DNA from 2 places in the Pseudalkalibacillus sp. JSM 102089 genome. Region 1 is predicted to be linked to the other one. Evidence: riboswitches for the same ligand, from Rfam matches in the RefSeq annotation. Region 1 holds a riboswitch; the other holds the start of a gene.
What was found. A riboswitch is a leader RNA that binds a small molecule or an ion and turns the genes downstream of it on or off. The one in region 1 is predicted to bind FMN.

Region 2: linked by a shared signal. The riboswitch ahead of ribD (bifunctional diaminohydroxyphosphoribosylaminopyrimidine deaminase/5-amino-6-(5-phosphoribosylamino)uracil reductase RibD) and the one ahead of ABVF21_RS19335 (ECF transporter S component) in region 1 are both predicted to bind FMN.

Annotation. Positions count from the first base shown of each region.
Region 1 covers NZ_JBEWYW010000012.1:49,802-57,359, forward strand. Annotated here, with positions in the region: gene ABVF21_RS19325 (peptide ABC transporter substrate-binding protein) at 141-1,841, shown strand; gene ABVF21_RS19330 (amidase family protein) at 1,928-3,403, opposite strand; gene ABVF21_RS19335 (ECF transporter S component) at 3,546-4,127, opposite strand; FMN riboswitch at 4,272-4,409, opposite strand; gene ABVF21_RS19340 (c-type cytochrome) at 4,581-4,907, opposite strand; gene spoIIP (stage II sporulation protein P) at 5,140-6,312, shown strand; gene ABVF21_RS19350 (YitT family protein) at 6,341-6,913, opposite strand.
Region 2 covers NZ_JBEWYW010000008.1:71,996-79,553, forward strand. Annotated here, with positions in the region: gene ABVF21_RS16425 (segregation/condensation protein A) at 1-493, opposite strand, end outside; gene ABVF21_RS16430 (hypothetical protein) at 557-685, opposite strand; gene ABVF21_RS16435 (DUF309 domain-containing protein) at 731-1,258, shown strand; gene ABVF21_RS16440 (GNAT family N-acetyltransferase) at 1,280-1,642, opposite strand; gene ribH (6,7-dimethyl-8-ribityllumazine synthase) at 1,872-2,342, opposite strand; gene ABVF21_RS16450 (bifunctional 3,4-dihydroxy-2-butanone-4-phosphate synthase/GTP cyclohydrolase II) at 2,376-3,569, opposite strand; gene ribE (riboflavin synthase) at 3,596-4,252, opposite strand; gene ribD (bifunctional diaminohydroxyphosphoribosylaminopyrimidine deaminase/5-amino-6-(5-phosphoribosylamino)uracil reductase RibD) at 4,252-5,334, opposite strand; FMN riboswitch at 5,477-5,622, opposite strand; gene ABVF21_RS16465 (peptidylprolyl isomerase) at 5,645-6,082, opposite strand; gene lysA (diaminopimelate decarboxylase) at 6,175-7,494, opposite strand.

The DNA of each region.
Region 1 (7,558 bases):
TAGGTTGAGTGATATGACCTCCCTGTTATAGATCTCACAACGTTTTCCGTCGAATGTATTCGTTTGAATAATTAACTGTGAAGAGTCTACATTGTGCTAGATCTTCAACTGAATGGTACAAACAAATAGGGGGTAACACAATGAAGAAAAAGTTTTCGCTTCTGCTTTCGGTCATCTTGTTGTTAAGCCTTTTCCTTGCAGCGTGTTCTGGTAACTCAAACACGTCTAGTAACTCGAACAGTGAGGGAGAAGCAACCAGCGGAGATAGCGATAGCTCTGAGGGATCAGCTGAACAGGTGCTAAATTTAACGGATACACAGGATATACCGACTATGGATTCAACACAGGCTACAGATACAGTAGCATTTAACGCAATGAACCAGGTATTTGAAGGGCTGTATCGTCTAGATAAAGACAACAAGCCAGTTCTAGGTATGGCAGCTGAAGAGCCACAAGTTGAAGAAAAAGACGGAGAAACTGTTTATACTTTCAAGATTCGTGATGATGCGAATTGGTCTGATGGTACTCCAGTTAAAGCAGATGATTTCGTATATGCTTGGCACAAAATTATTCACCCAGATACTATGGGCGGATATGCATCAATGATGGGTGCTGCAGGAATTAAGAATGGTAACGAAATTATCACTGAAGGCGATCCTTTATACGGTAAGGTAGAAGAGCTTGGTGTTAAAGCAGTAGATGAGAAAACACTTGAAGTAGTAGTGACTCAAGAGGTTCCTTACTTCTTCGACCTTTTAACATTTGCATCTTTCTATCCACAGCCAAAAGACTTTGCTGAAGAGCAAGGCGAAAACTATTCTCTTGAATCTGATACAATGCTTTACAACGGTCCATTTACACTAGCTGAATGGAATCATGGCGACGGTTGGAAGCTTGCTAAAAATGATGGGTACTGGGATGCAGATACAGTACAACTTAAAGAAGCGAATTACAAAATCGTAAAAGATGAAGCAACTCGAGTTAACCTTTATGAAACTGGAAAAATTGATCGTGCTGGTCTTAGTGCAGATTTCGTTGATCAGTTCAAAGATCGCGAAGATTTCACAACAATTCTTGATACAACTATTTACTTCCTTCGTATGAACCAGAAGAACGAAGCTCTTGCGAACAATGACATTCGTAAAGCGCTATACCTTTCTTATGATCGCGACGGTCTAGTAAATGTTTTGCTTAACAATGGTTCAGTAGCAGCTCGCTATCTTGTACCAAAAGAATTCTTATTCTTTAACGATGAAGATTTCCGTGCACCAGCTACAGACGGCTATCTTGCAGATCAAACAGCAGACGATGCTGCTGAGTACTGGAAGAAGGGTCTAGAAGCTCTTGGTACAGATAAAGTTGAACTTGAATTCCTTACAACTGATAGTGACCTTGCATCCAAAATTGCAGAGTATGCGAAAGATCAGTTTGAGTCTAAGCTAGACGGTCTTACAATTACAATTAACAAACAGCCTTGGAAGCAATTCCTTGATCTTGAAGATGCAGGAGACTTTGATATCTCAACTGGTGGTTGGGGACCAGACTATCCAGATCCAATGACTTACATCTACATGTTTGAAACAGACGGCGCTTATAACCGCATGGATTATTCTAACGAAGAGTATGACAAGCTAGTTTCAGGTGCAAAAACTGAAACGGACGAGCAGAAGCGCTGGGAAATGATGCAAGAAGCTGAGCGTATTCTAATCGAAGAAGATACAGCGATCTTACCAACTTATCAAGGTGGTTCCGCTATTATCATGAAAGACTACGTGAAAAACTACCACATCCACAAGTTTGGTGCCGATTCTTCTCTTAAATGGGTAACAATCGAGAAGTAATCTTAAAAAGCGCGAGCCGAGAGGCACGCGCTTTTTATTTGGTGTGAAAAGGAAAAGTTTGATCATGGTTCTTTAATAAATGATAGTCATCTTGTCTCATGTGTCGTCTGGTTATTGATAAACAAATACGGCAACCTTCGATGATGTGTATGTTGTTCGAAGACGTAAGCAAGTTTAATAAGCTGTGGTTCACTAAATGCTTTACCAGTCAGAGTAATGCCAAAAGGTTTGTTATTAGAAGTGAAACCAGCTGGTACGGTTATAGAAGGGTAGCCTGCTTTTGCGGGAAGTGTTGAACCGTAAGAGCCTGCGAATAGTAATAAATCTAGCTCTTCTCTTTCCATAAGTTGATCAATACCTTCATCCTTTGCGTATTTCAAATCTTGAAGTCGACTTTTGAGATAGGATGGATCAGATAATGTTCCTTGCGTATGATTTGATTCGATAAGAAGCGATTGACCAAATGGCAGAGAAGTCGCCTGATTTTGGTTATAGTAATCAATAATTGTTGATAGATCTAGTGGAACAGAAGAGGTTGTTTCCTTAGCAAGGTAGCTGTTCACTCCTGATTTGAATTCGTGGAGAAGGACCTGGTAGTCACTCTCTAACGCTTCCTGATATAGACTTATCTCTTTCACTTCTACAATAGAGCAACCTATCGTTTTAAGATCTTCCATGGCTTTAGTCAATTGTTCTTGTTCTTCCTGATGCATCGCATCATAATAGCCTTTTTGTACGACACCTATTCTTAAATTCTCAAGTAATGTAGGGAAGAGATATGGAGTATAATCATGGTACTCAGGTACAAAATGCGTCGCTTGATCTTGTGACTCCTTTCCTGATAACACACCGAGAAGGATAGCAGCATCAGTGACATTGCGTGTCATTGGGCCAGCCGTATCCTGTGAATAAGAAATAGGAATAATTCCAGTTCGGCTAATAGATCCCACGGTTGGTTTTAGACCAACACCAGCATTGGAGCTTGATGGGCTAAGAATAGAGCCATTTGTTTCTGTTCCTATAGCAGCCGTAGCGAAATGACAGGCAACAGCTACAGCAGAACCAGAGCTCGATCCTCCGACGTCAAGTGTTCCAGGCCCATAGGGGTTAAAGACTTGACCGCCTCTTGAACTAAATCCATTAGGCATTGTTTCACTCATGAAATTAGCCCATTCGGTCATATTGGTTTTCCCGAGAATCACAGCACCAGCCTGACGAAGATTTTTTACTAGAAAAGCGTCATTTTTACCATAAGAAGAAGCTAATGCCATAGAACCTGCACTTGTATGCATGTGGTCATCGGTGTTGATGTTATCTTTGAGCAGGATTGGGATTCCGTGTAATGAACTTCTAGGTCCATTTTGTATGCGTTCACGATCAAGGGAGTCTGCAATGAAAAGGGCGTCAGGATTGATTTCTAGTATAGCGTTTACTCGTGGATTATAATTTGCGATTTGTTCAAGATAGAACTGTACGAGCTGCAGAGAAGTAAGCTTGTCTTCTAACATTGCATGCTGAAGATCAAGGATTGTTGATTTTTCTAACCATTCTAATGACAGCATATAGTATCCCCCCATAAAAAACCTTTTTGTAACTGTTTCAACAAAAATTGGTAAAATCCTTTTACAATAGTCAGTTCTTAAGCGTTCGTTTTCTATTCATATAAAAAACCCGAATCTTATTGTAAGATTCGGGTTTTGATATTTAAGCAACTCTCGTTTGACGAGCAAACCAAGGTTTTAATTTTATAAAAAAGGCAACGAATATACTTGCTATAATAGCGCCTTTTACAAGGTTGAATGGTGTAATTCCTGTTAATACGAGAGCCTGACGAGCTGATGAAGACATTTCTTCAAAGCCCATAAACCACGTATATGCTGGAAGAATAATTAAATAGTTCAACAGTCCCATCACTGCCGACATTAAGATCGTTCCGAGCGTCAATCCCAGTGCTAATCCCTTCTGAGTTTGATTAAATTTACGGAAGATTAAAGAAGTTGGTACGATCAAGAAAACTCCTGCAATGAAGTTTGATATTTGACCAATTGGTACTCCGGTGAAGCTTCCTTGAATTCCAAAATGAATGAAATTCTTAATCGCTTCTACAAGTATCCCTGCAACTGGACCATACAGAATGGCAACAAATAGTGCTGGAATTTCACTGAAGTCTATTTGTAGAAAAACAGGAAATCCAGGCAGTGGAAAATCTAAAAGCATTAACAAGTAAGAAATACTGCTGAACATCGCAACGACAATCATACGTTGCGTTTTTGAAACACTTTTCATTGTGATATTGCTCCCTTTTTTTCGAACCACCGAAAAAGGAGATGTGGCCCCAGTGCACACAAAAAACCATGAGTATGGGGCTCATGGTTACGGCATGGGGAAATAAGCAAGCTTCTGTTATAATTCAAAGAAAGCTTACTACTCCACCATCTTCTCCCATCCAGACTATACTGTCGGCTCTGGAATCACACCAGATCCTGCCCAAATTACAGGCTCGCGGGCTTGAGGAATTACTTATCCTTCACCGCCGGTCGGGAATTACACCCTGCCCCGAAGATAGTTCGTTATAATATTTACAAGTTCATTATACAGGGAAAGTAGCGATAGCTCAATGAAAACATCTTGAACATATGCTATTTCATGATAACGCTTTCTTTTTTGAGGGGAACTAGCACAGTCAAAAACTTAAAAGCTCTCCTTCTTTGAAGAGGGAGAGCTTAAAATAAAGCGCTATTATTTTTTCTCAGAGAGCCACGTTGCTACTTTTTCAGCGTCTTCACCTTGAATGACACCAGCGGGCATACCGCCGCCTTTACCATTCTTGATTATTTCTAGAATTTCATCTTTTGAATACTTGCCACCTACTGCTTCAAGAGCAGGACCAGCACCGCCTCCAAGGTTTTCCCCATGACATGACGCACAGTTTTGAGAGAAGATTTTCTCGGCTTCTCCTCCAGCTGAATCTCCACCGCCTTCTTCAGACTGTTCACTATGGCCGGCTTCATTTCCACCAGCATGTTCTTCGGTTGTGGAAAGCCAGTATGTAAAGCCTACAACCATAACTAGGAACAAAATTATTGCAGTAATATATGCGGATGATTTTCCCATTCTGTTCACCTCCTGTATCCTCATCTTTATCATACTTTTCAAACATTCAATTATCAAATATATTTTGCTTATTTCTTCCTGAATTATGTATGCGTTTCTATGATCACTAGTGAAAAAATCTTCTATTTTGGGGTGCGAATTCATAGACATAGAGTATGACGTTTAAGGAGTGGGAGGGAAAAAAATGAAAAGTAGCTCACAAAGTCTTTTTAGTAGTACAAGCAATAATAAAATTAGGTTGGTTTCATTTTTTACTATTGTTGGTCTTATTTTATTATTTATTGTGGCAGGTATGATTTCCTCATCAGAAACGAAGTATCAACTCTCCTCTTCTGTGTTACATGATTGGATTACAAGTTTCTCGACTGAAGCTCTCGTTTATGGAATGGGGACGGAAAACCATTACTTGACACAAGTACTACCAGAGGAAAGTGAGCCGCCGGCGCTGTCCTTAGTTGCCTTTCAGTTTATTACGAGTGTGAAACCCGGGGATATACGTAGTCTTTTGGGTGGGGAGCTACCAGGGTTTGCTTTATATGATGCTAAAATCCACGTAGCTGGTGAAGGGACGAATTTCACCAATCTCCCTATTGAATCAACTCCTGCATTAGATGAATTGTTAAAAGAACGTGAAGTTCCAACTGAAAAATTACAGATAAATGATTCCAAGGATCAAGTAACACCTCCTCTTCAAACAACAAATGGTCGAAAAGTAGCTTTTATTTATCACTCTCATAGTTATGAATCATACCTGCCGTTACTAGGACTTGAAGGCAACAAAAATGCTAATCTTGCAAATGATGGAAAAACGAACATTACGTTAGTTGGTAAGCTACTTGGAGAAGAGCTGGCTGAGAGAGGGATTGGAGCAAAAGTAGATGACTCAAATATAGGCGTGCTTTTAAATGAAAAAGGTTGGGAACACGGTAAAGCATATGATGTGTCTAGAACAATCGTACAATCGGCTGTGGCAGGAAATGATGATTTTAATTTGTTTATTGATATTCATCGAGACTCTTTAAGAGAAAAAGATACGACAGTGACAATTAACAATGAGGAATATGCTCGTACGGTCTTTGTTATTGGAGAAGAGAATCCAAATTACGAGAAAAACTTAGCACTTGCAAAAGAGTTACATGAAAAATTGAAGACCAAGTATCCTGGGCTCAGCAGGGGAGTTATTGGGAAAAAAGGTCAAGGGGTAGACGGTATCTACAACCAGGACATATCTCCTAATGCTATGTTAATTGAAATAGGAGGCGTAGATAATAACCTCGAACAGCTGAGTCGAACAGTTAAAGCGATTGCGGATGTCATTAGTGAACACTACTGGAATACCCAAAAAGTAAATAACTAACAAAGCGCTGTGCATATGCACAGCGCTTTTAAGCAGTTTCTTTATTTAATGTTAGTAAGCTAGTCGCAATTCCAACTGCAAAAATAGTTATGGCAGAGTATAATGTAGCATTCAATCCAATCGTCTTTGAACCGATAATAATAACAACCCCATCGATGAGAAAGATAATGATACCAATATTCAATGACAGGACACGGGAGATGAACTGAGCAAGCAGATCTGTTCCGCCGGTGCTTGTATCATATCTCAACATAATACCAATGCCTGATCCAACAAAAAAGCCGCCAAGGACAGCGCTAGTAAGGGTCGGAAATGAAAATATATATCGAAGGGGAGAGAGAATATCAATAAAAAATGAAGAAAGTAATAAACCATGAAGGCTATTGTAGAAGTAAGGCCGAAAATATAAAAACGCAATAATATAAAGAGGTACACTTAAGCAAATAATGGTAAATCCTGTTTGGTAGCCCCAAATGTATTTGATAATGAGGCCAATTCCGATCATTCCCCCATCGATGAGATGGTTCGGTACAAGAAAAGCGTTAATGCCAGCACCAACTAAGATGCTTCCAGATATTACTGCGGCGATTTTTTGATACATATCATACTCACCTGCTTGGATGTGGTTGTACCATATTTATGTATGAATGAATGACTTCATAACGGATTTCTCTAATATCTGTTCAATAGCAATGGATTATCCCAAAATACTATGTAAACGTCTGTCTTCGGAGAGACATAGAATAAAGTCGGAGGATATTAATGAAGTCAATTATCTCGTTATATCAATTAGAATATATATTTGTTATTTTGGGTTTTTTTGTCTCTTTTCTTACCTTCTATGGCGGGCTCTCATTCATCCGTCATTTCTTAAAGAAAAAGCGTGAACAACCAAAATGGAAGATTGGTATAGTTTCATTCGTATTAGGAGTTTTCTTTTATTCTATTAATATAATGGTGAATCTATCTGTATTGGAAATAAAAGATAGAGAAGTATTGGTGTTTCATGGACTGATTATGGTTTTATTAAGCAGTGTGATTAGTTATATTGTTATAAGAATTATTTTGAATAAGAATTGGAGAGGGCGATTTTTACTCAGGGGTGGATTCCTAGTAGCGGGAGGTATCTTTTTAACTTTTTTTATAGGGAACCTTGTGTATTTCAATAAAGTTATCGCATTCAATTTCGTTCAATTGATATTAGCTTTGTTGCTTATTATAGGGTTTTCTCTATGTATTGTTAGGT
Region 2 (7,558 bases), on a different contig from region 1:
CTTTTACACGTCTGGACATTTTTTGAAATGCCGCAAGCATATCATACAATGTAACGTCGCCAATGGAGGTTTGACTATCCTCATGACTAAATTCACTAGTATCTACAGGGGGCCGAGCATAAATAAGGCTTCGACTACTTTCTTTTTCCTTTAAATCATTCGCAGCCTCTTTAAACCTTCGATACTCAACAAGACGTTGAACGAGTTCATCACGGGGATCATCTTCAAACTCTGGGTCCTGTTCGAAAATTTCTTCTTCTTTTTGAGGAAGAAGCATTTTGCTTTTTATCGCAAGCAACGTCGCAGCCATAACAAGATATTCACTTGCCACATCAAGTTCTAACTCTTGCATTGTATGGACAAACGTTAAGTATTGATCTGTAATTTGCGAGACTGGAATATCATAAATATCCACTTCGTACTTATTTATAAGGTGGAGCAAAAGATCCAATGGACCTTCAAATGCATCAACCTTTACACTGTATTGCTTCATTTTCCATCTTCCTTTATCCAAGTCCATCTAGTATTCCGATTATATCACATTTACAATAGGGGCTTACAGCAATGCAAGAAAACCATCAGGTTCATTTTTAACGTAAATTGTTTTCCATTGATCGTTAACAGTTTGATAGCACCCTGACGACTGATCGCTATTTTGATCCACAAGAGCACTCGCTTTATCCATTTAACACACATGTGCTACACTACTAAAAGAAATGGAGGAATCAGCATGTATTCAAAAGCCTATATTGATTATTTGGCTCATTTCCATGGACTTCGTGATTATTTTGAATGCCATGAAATCCTCGAAGAACATTGGAAAGAGGATCCGCGTGGAAGTCGTAAACTTCATTGGGTAGGTCTTATCCAAATTGCTGTTGGCCTCTACCACCATCGACGCGGTAATTTCACAGGGGCAAAGAGAATGATTGCTAATGCCATACGCATTTCCAAAAGCGAAAGTGAAGAACTCGATAAATTAGCGATAAATATTGATCAACTTTCTAAAAACCTATCAAACGAGTTACAACTCATCAACACTCACTCTCCTTACCAGGGATTTGACATTCCTCTCACAAGCTCCACCCTTCAAACGGCTTGTGAAGAAAGATGTCGTGAACTTGAATGTACTTATGGTAGTAAAAGCGATCTTTCGAATATAGAACTCATCCATCGTCATACGAGACGTGATCGATCAGATGTGATTGAAGAAAGAAAACAACAATTTGAAATAAAACAACAGAAAAGGAACGGCTAAGCCGTTCCTTTTCTTTGCATCTTACTTCATATTTTCTTCCAAGTGACACCTCTCAAAAAATGTCCCTGTATATTCATTTCCCTTAATAGATATTTCATCACTTAGCATTTCTCGAAGTGCTTCAACCATTTGTTTTCCAATTCCTTGATGGCGATGGGAAGGATTAACACTAATATCCTTTAGCTCTACTTCGTTGTCGTTTACCCATTCAATCCCGAGCAATCCGATAATATCTTCTTCTTTCCAAAGAAAAAGCTGCAAAGAATCCATATCCTCATAGTCTTTAATCGATTGTTGCAGTTTCTTAATATCTTTTTCATTCGGCATGAAGCTTAATAGCCCCATGGCTATTTTCTCATGAGCTTTCTTATAACGAATTAGCATGATTATCCCTCATTAAAGTAATTCTTGGCTTTCCGTTTAATAACTTATTCTAAAATCAATTAGAATGTTAAAGTGATTCGACGAACAAGCTCAGCTAGCATGATAATGACAATGATCACACAGACCTAAGAATCAACCATTTTCTTTCTCTCTTCATGGCTTTACGACTCCAAACTCTTTTGCCCTTCATCGCATACCATACTCATCATAGCCAAAAATGAACTGATAATCAACCTTCAAATGATTTTGATAAATTAGCCATTTCAATTGCTGCCGTTGCAGCATCCCAGCCCTTGTTACCAGCCTTAGTCCCTGCACGTTCAACAGCTTGTTCAATGGTGTTTGTGGTTAATACTCCAAAAATAACAGGTACACCCGTCTGCATCGTTAAATTCGCTACGCCTTTAGAAACTTCTCCACATACATAATCAAAGTGTGGTGTAGCCCCGCGAATAACCGTACCAAGCGTAACAATTGCATCATATTTTCCTGTTTCAACCATTTTCTTTGCGGCAAATGGAATTTCAAATGCTCCAGGAACCCATGCTACATCAATGTTTTCTTCGGACAAGCCATGACGCTTCAATGCGTCTTCAGCACCTCCAAGTAATTTACTTGTAATAAATTCATTAAATCTTCCTACTACTATACCCACTTTTAATCCAGATCCAACCAAATTTCCTTCAAATGTTTGTCCCATTATTAATATCCTCCTATGTTCATACGTGAATTTTTAGAAATGAAGCATGTGTCCTAGCTTACTATGTTTTGTTTTTAGGTACTTTTCATTCTCTTTTCGAGAAGCCATCTGAAGAGGTACCCTAGATGCTACTTCAAGACCATAACCTGTTAACCCAGCTATTTTACGTGGATTGTTTGTCAGAAGGTTCATTTTAGAAACACCAAGGTCTCTCAAAATCTGTGCCCCTATTCCATAATCCCTTAAATCAGGCTTAAATCCAAGTTTCTCATTCGCTTCAACTGTGTCGTAGCCCTGTTCTTGCAGTTTATAAGCTTTCATTTTATTAAGGAGCCCGATACCTCTTCCTTCCTGGCGCATATACAAAAGCACGCCATGACCTTCTTCTTCAATTTGTGCCAATGCAGCATGTAGTTGTGGACCACAGTCACATCGAAAAGATCCAAACACATCACCAGTTAAACATTCAGAGTGAACTCGCACAAGAGTTGGTTGATCTGGTAAAATTTCTCCCTTAATCAAAGCTACGTGCTCTTTCTGATCAAGAATATTCGAATACCCTACCGCTCTAAAAGAACCAAACTCAGTCGGAAGTTCTATTTCTACTTCTTTTCGAACAAGAACATCTTTACGATTACGATATTGAATCAAATCTTTAATCGTAATCATTTTCAAATCATACTCTTCAGCAATTTTCTTTAGATCAGGAACGCGCGCCATTTCACCGTCTTCTTTCATAATTTCACAAATAACACCAGCTGGGGCAGAGCCAGAGAGTCGTGCCAAATCGACCGCCGCCTCCGTATGACCTGCTCTTCTTAAGACCCCTCCATCCTTAGCAATCAATGGAAAAATATGACCTGGTCGATTAAAGTCTGAAGGTTTAGCATCCGTGTTAATTAAGTATTGAATTGTAGATGCTCTTTCAGCTGCCGAAATTCCTGTAGTTGTACTTTTGTGGTCGACACTCACTGTAAACGCTGTACCATGAGAATCTGTGTTATGATCTACCATTGGGCTCAACTTCAGTTCATTTGCACGCTCTTCCGTAATCGGCGTGCAAACAAGGCCTCTTCCTTTTGTAATCATGAAATTGATTGTTTCTGGTGTGACTTTATCGGCTAAAGCGATAAAATCCCCTTCATTCTCCCTGTCTTCATCATCACAAACGATCACCACCTTGCCTTGCATTAAATCATAAATCGCTTCTTCTATTGTATGGAACATATACGATGACCCTCCTGATAGTACCATTATTTAAATCCATGATCTTCAAAAAACTGACTCCCAAGTGAAGCAGTAGGTTCGGGTTTTGAACCGCTTCTTTGCTCCAAGTACTTCATAATGTATTTACCAAGCATATCGCATTCTATATTCACTGTATCTCCTACTCTTTTTCTCCCAAGCACCGTCTCCTCAACCGTATGGGGGATAAGAGATATAGTAAGAGAGTGCTCCCCTATTCCAAAGACCGTAAGACTAGTACCATCAACAGAAACTGAGCCTTTTTCAACAAAGTAAATTAAAAGGTTTCGCGGAATCGAGATGTCATAATAAACAGCATTATCAATTTGTTCTACACGAGTAATTTTCCCCACACCATCAACATGTCCAGAAACAAAATGACCACCAAAGCGTCCATTTGCAGACATAGCTCTCTCCAGATTCACCGATGAGTTTGGTCCTAGCTGTCGAAGACTGCTTGCACGAAATGTTTCAGGCATAATATCTACGGTAAAAGAAGAGTCTGTATACGTCGTAACAGTTAAGCACACGCCGTTTATCGAAATGCTATCTCCTAAATGAACGTCTTTTAAAATAGTCGACGCCGCAATTTGCATTGCAATGGATTCTCCTGATTGTTGAACACTTTCAACTCTTCCAATTTCTTCTACAATACCTGTAAACATTAAGAAAGCCTCCTTGATGAAATAATTCGAATATCATTTCCAATTTGTTCTACGCTATCCACTTGTAAATCGATCGCTTCATTCATCGTTTGAAAACCTGTACCCCCGAAAGCCGTAGGAGATTGACTCCCACCAATAAGCTTCGGCGCAATGTATGTAATAACTTGTTGAAAAGATCGTGATTCAAGAAAGCTACCGTGTATTTCTGAACCACCTTCAACAAATACTGATGTAATTTCTCGTTCCCCTAAAAGGTCAAGAACTTTATCTATTGGGAGCAGTGGATCTATGACATCGATGATTTGGACATGTTTTGGGAAGGTTCGCTTATTTTTTAGCGCAGCTCGTTTTGTTGTAATGATCCATGTTTCTGCATTCTCATCACTTATTACTTTAGCGTCAGAAGGCATCTTCAATTGACGATCTAACACGATTCTAATCGGCGATAGGCCTTCACCGTAACGAGTCGTTAGTGATGGGTCATCAGAGAGGACCGTTCCAATACCTACAAGAATGGCATCATGTTGATGACGGAAGGCATGAACATCTTTTCTCGAGTCTTCCCCCGTAATCCATTTACTATCACCTGAATGAGTTGCTATTTTGCCATCAAGCGTTGTAGCAGCTTTCAACGTTACAAATGGTCTTTTCTGTGTAATGTAATGGAAAAACATCCGGTTTAGCTGTAAGGCTTCTTCTTCCATAAGCCCAATATGGACAGCTATGCCTGCTTTCTTTAGTTTAGTTACACCATTTCCTGCGACCAGGGGATTCGGATCTTGACTTGCAATAAATACCTCTTTGACTCCCGCTTGAATTAAAGCATCAGCACAAGGAGGCGTCTTTCCATGATGACTACATGGCTCCAGTGTCACATAGGCAGTACTCCCACTTGCTTGATTGCCCGCCATCTTGAGTGCTTGAATTTCGGCATGGCCTTCTCCAGCCCTTAAATGAGCTCCCATCCCCACGATACGCCCACTATTAACAATGACGGCTCCTACGGAGGGATTCGGACGCGTTTGACCTAACGTACTTCTAGCCATATCGATCGCTGTTTTCATAAAATCCGTATGATTCATCGTATTTACTCCTGTTCCACTCTCCATTATTGGTTGAGAAGGAGAACAAAAAAAGCCTCCCAAAACACAGCTGTGCTGGGAGGCAAAAGTATATGCCAAATAAGCCTTTTGAATCTATGATTCAAAAGGAAATTGGTCACTTTTATTCCTTCTCCCATCCAGACTATACTGTCGGTTCTGGTTTCTCACCAGATCCACCGTTTGCTTACGCAACCGGGTCACGGACTTAGCTAGCATAAGCTAGTCATCACCGCCGGTTGGGATTTTCACCCGACCCCGAAGGAAAGTATTAAGTTTTTAAGAGTCTGATCTATTCTTCGTCCCAGACTTTTACTTCTTTCATTACGTCACCCTGTTTAACGCGAAGAACCGTATCCATTCCTTCTGTTACTTGACCAAAAACGGTATGAACGCCGTCTAGGTGAGGCTGAGGTTCATGAACTAGGAAAAACTGACTGCCGCCCGTGTTTTTACCAGCATGTGCCATAGACAATGAGCCTGCTACGTGTTTATGAGGGTTACCTTCTGTTTCACAGTCAATTGTATATCCTGGTCCACCCATTCCAGAACCTGTAGGATCTCCGCCTTGAGCAACAAAACCTGGGATTACGCGGTGGAAGTTCACACCGTTGTAGAAACCTTCATTTGCAAGTTTCTCAAAGTTAGCAACAGTGTTAGGTGCTGCTTCTGGATAAAATTCAATTTCAATAACTTCTCCATTTTCAAATGCAATTGTTCCTTTTTTCATAAATAAATCCTCCTGCACTAACAATTTTCTTAAAAGCTCTTTCATTATAGCACAGACTGAAGCTGTTCCATATCATTTATGCTTTTCAACTATTATTTTGATATAATCGCTTGTTTTAATGGCAAATCATGTCGAACTAAATCCTCGTATGACTCTCTCTCAACAACAAGGTTTGCCTCACCATTTTCAACAAAAACTACAGCCGGTCTTGGTAATCTATTGTAGTTATTTGCCATGGAATAACCATATGCCCCCGTTGAAAAAACAGCCATTGTATCGCCAGCAATCGCTCGCTGTAACTGGCAATCCCAAATTAACATATCACCTGATTCACAGCACTTTCCTGCTACAGAGTATAGGTGATCTTTTGCTTCATTCATTCGATTTGCTATTGTGGCTTCATATTTTGCCTGATAGAGAGCAGGGCGTAAATTATCCGTCATCCCTCCATCTACAGCGAGGTAATGTCTCAACTCTGGAACATTTTTGTGTGAACCAACCGTATATAACGTTAGTCCAGCTTCTCCTACTAGTGAACGCCCAGGTTCAATCCAGATCTCAGGCATGTTCATTTGCCCTGTTACCTGATTTCTGATTGTTTCAATCATAGCTTCAATGTAGTTCCCTACTGGTAGTGGGTGATCTTCGCTCGTATATCGGATTCCAAATCCTCCACCAAGGTTAAGGACTTCAGGCTCAAAACCATAGGCATCGTACCATGTTGTAAGATAGCTATAGATCTTTTCAATCGCCATTACAAAGCCATTTGTTTCAAAAATTTGTGAGCCTATATGACAATGAAGTCCAAGAAGATGAATAGCACTCATTTTTGTTACATCCAATATCGCGCGTTCTACCTGACCACTCTGTAAATCAAAACCAAATTTGGAATCTTCTTGGCCTGTTAAAATATAATCATGCGTATGTGCTTCAATACCTGGTGTTATACGCAGCAGCACATTAGCTTTCACATTTTTTTCTTCTGCAATTTGCTCAAGTAGAGATAATTCGTAAAAATTATCAACAACGAAGCAACCTATTTCTGCATCAAGCGCCATTCTAATTTCAGATTCACTTTTGTTATTTCCATGAAAATGAATGCGCTCCACGGGAAAACCCGCCTTCAAAGCAGTATAAAGCTCTCCACCGGATACAACATCTAAACTTAATCCTTCTTCTTCTGCAAGTTGGATCATTGCCATACATGAAAAGGCCTTACTAGCATAAGCTACTTGATAGTTTACATTTTCACGTTCAAAGGCACTTCGAAACGCCCTTGCTTTATCTCGAATCATGGCCACGTCATAAACATATAACGCAGTGCCAAATTTTTTTCCTAATTGGACCGTATCGATCCCTCCAACTGTTAGATGCCCCTCTTCTGAAATTGCAGATGTACTGTATAAATTCACAATCATTTCTCCCCTCTCGCTTATATAAATGCGAGCTCCCTCCACACAATAAGAAAAACAGCCA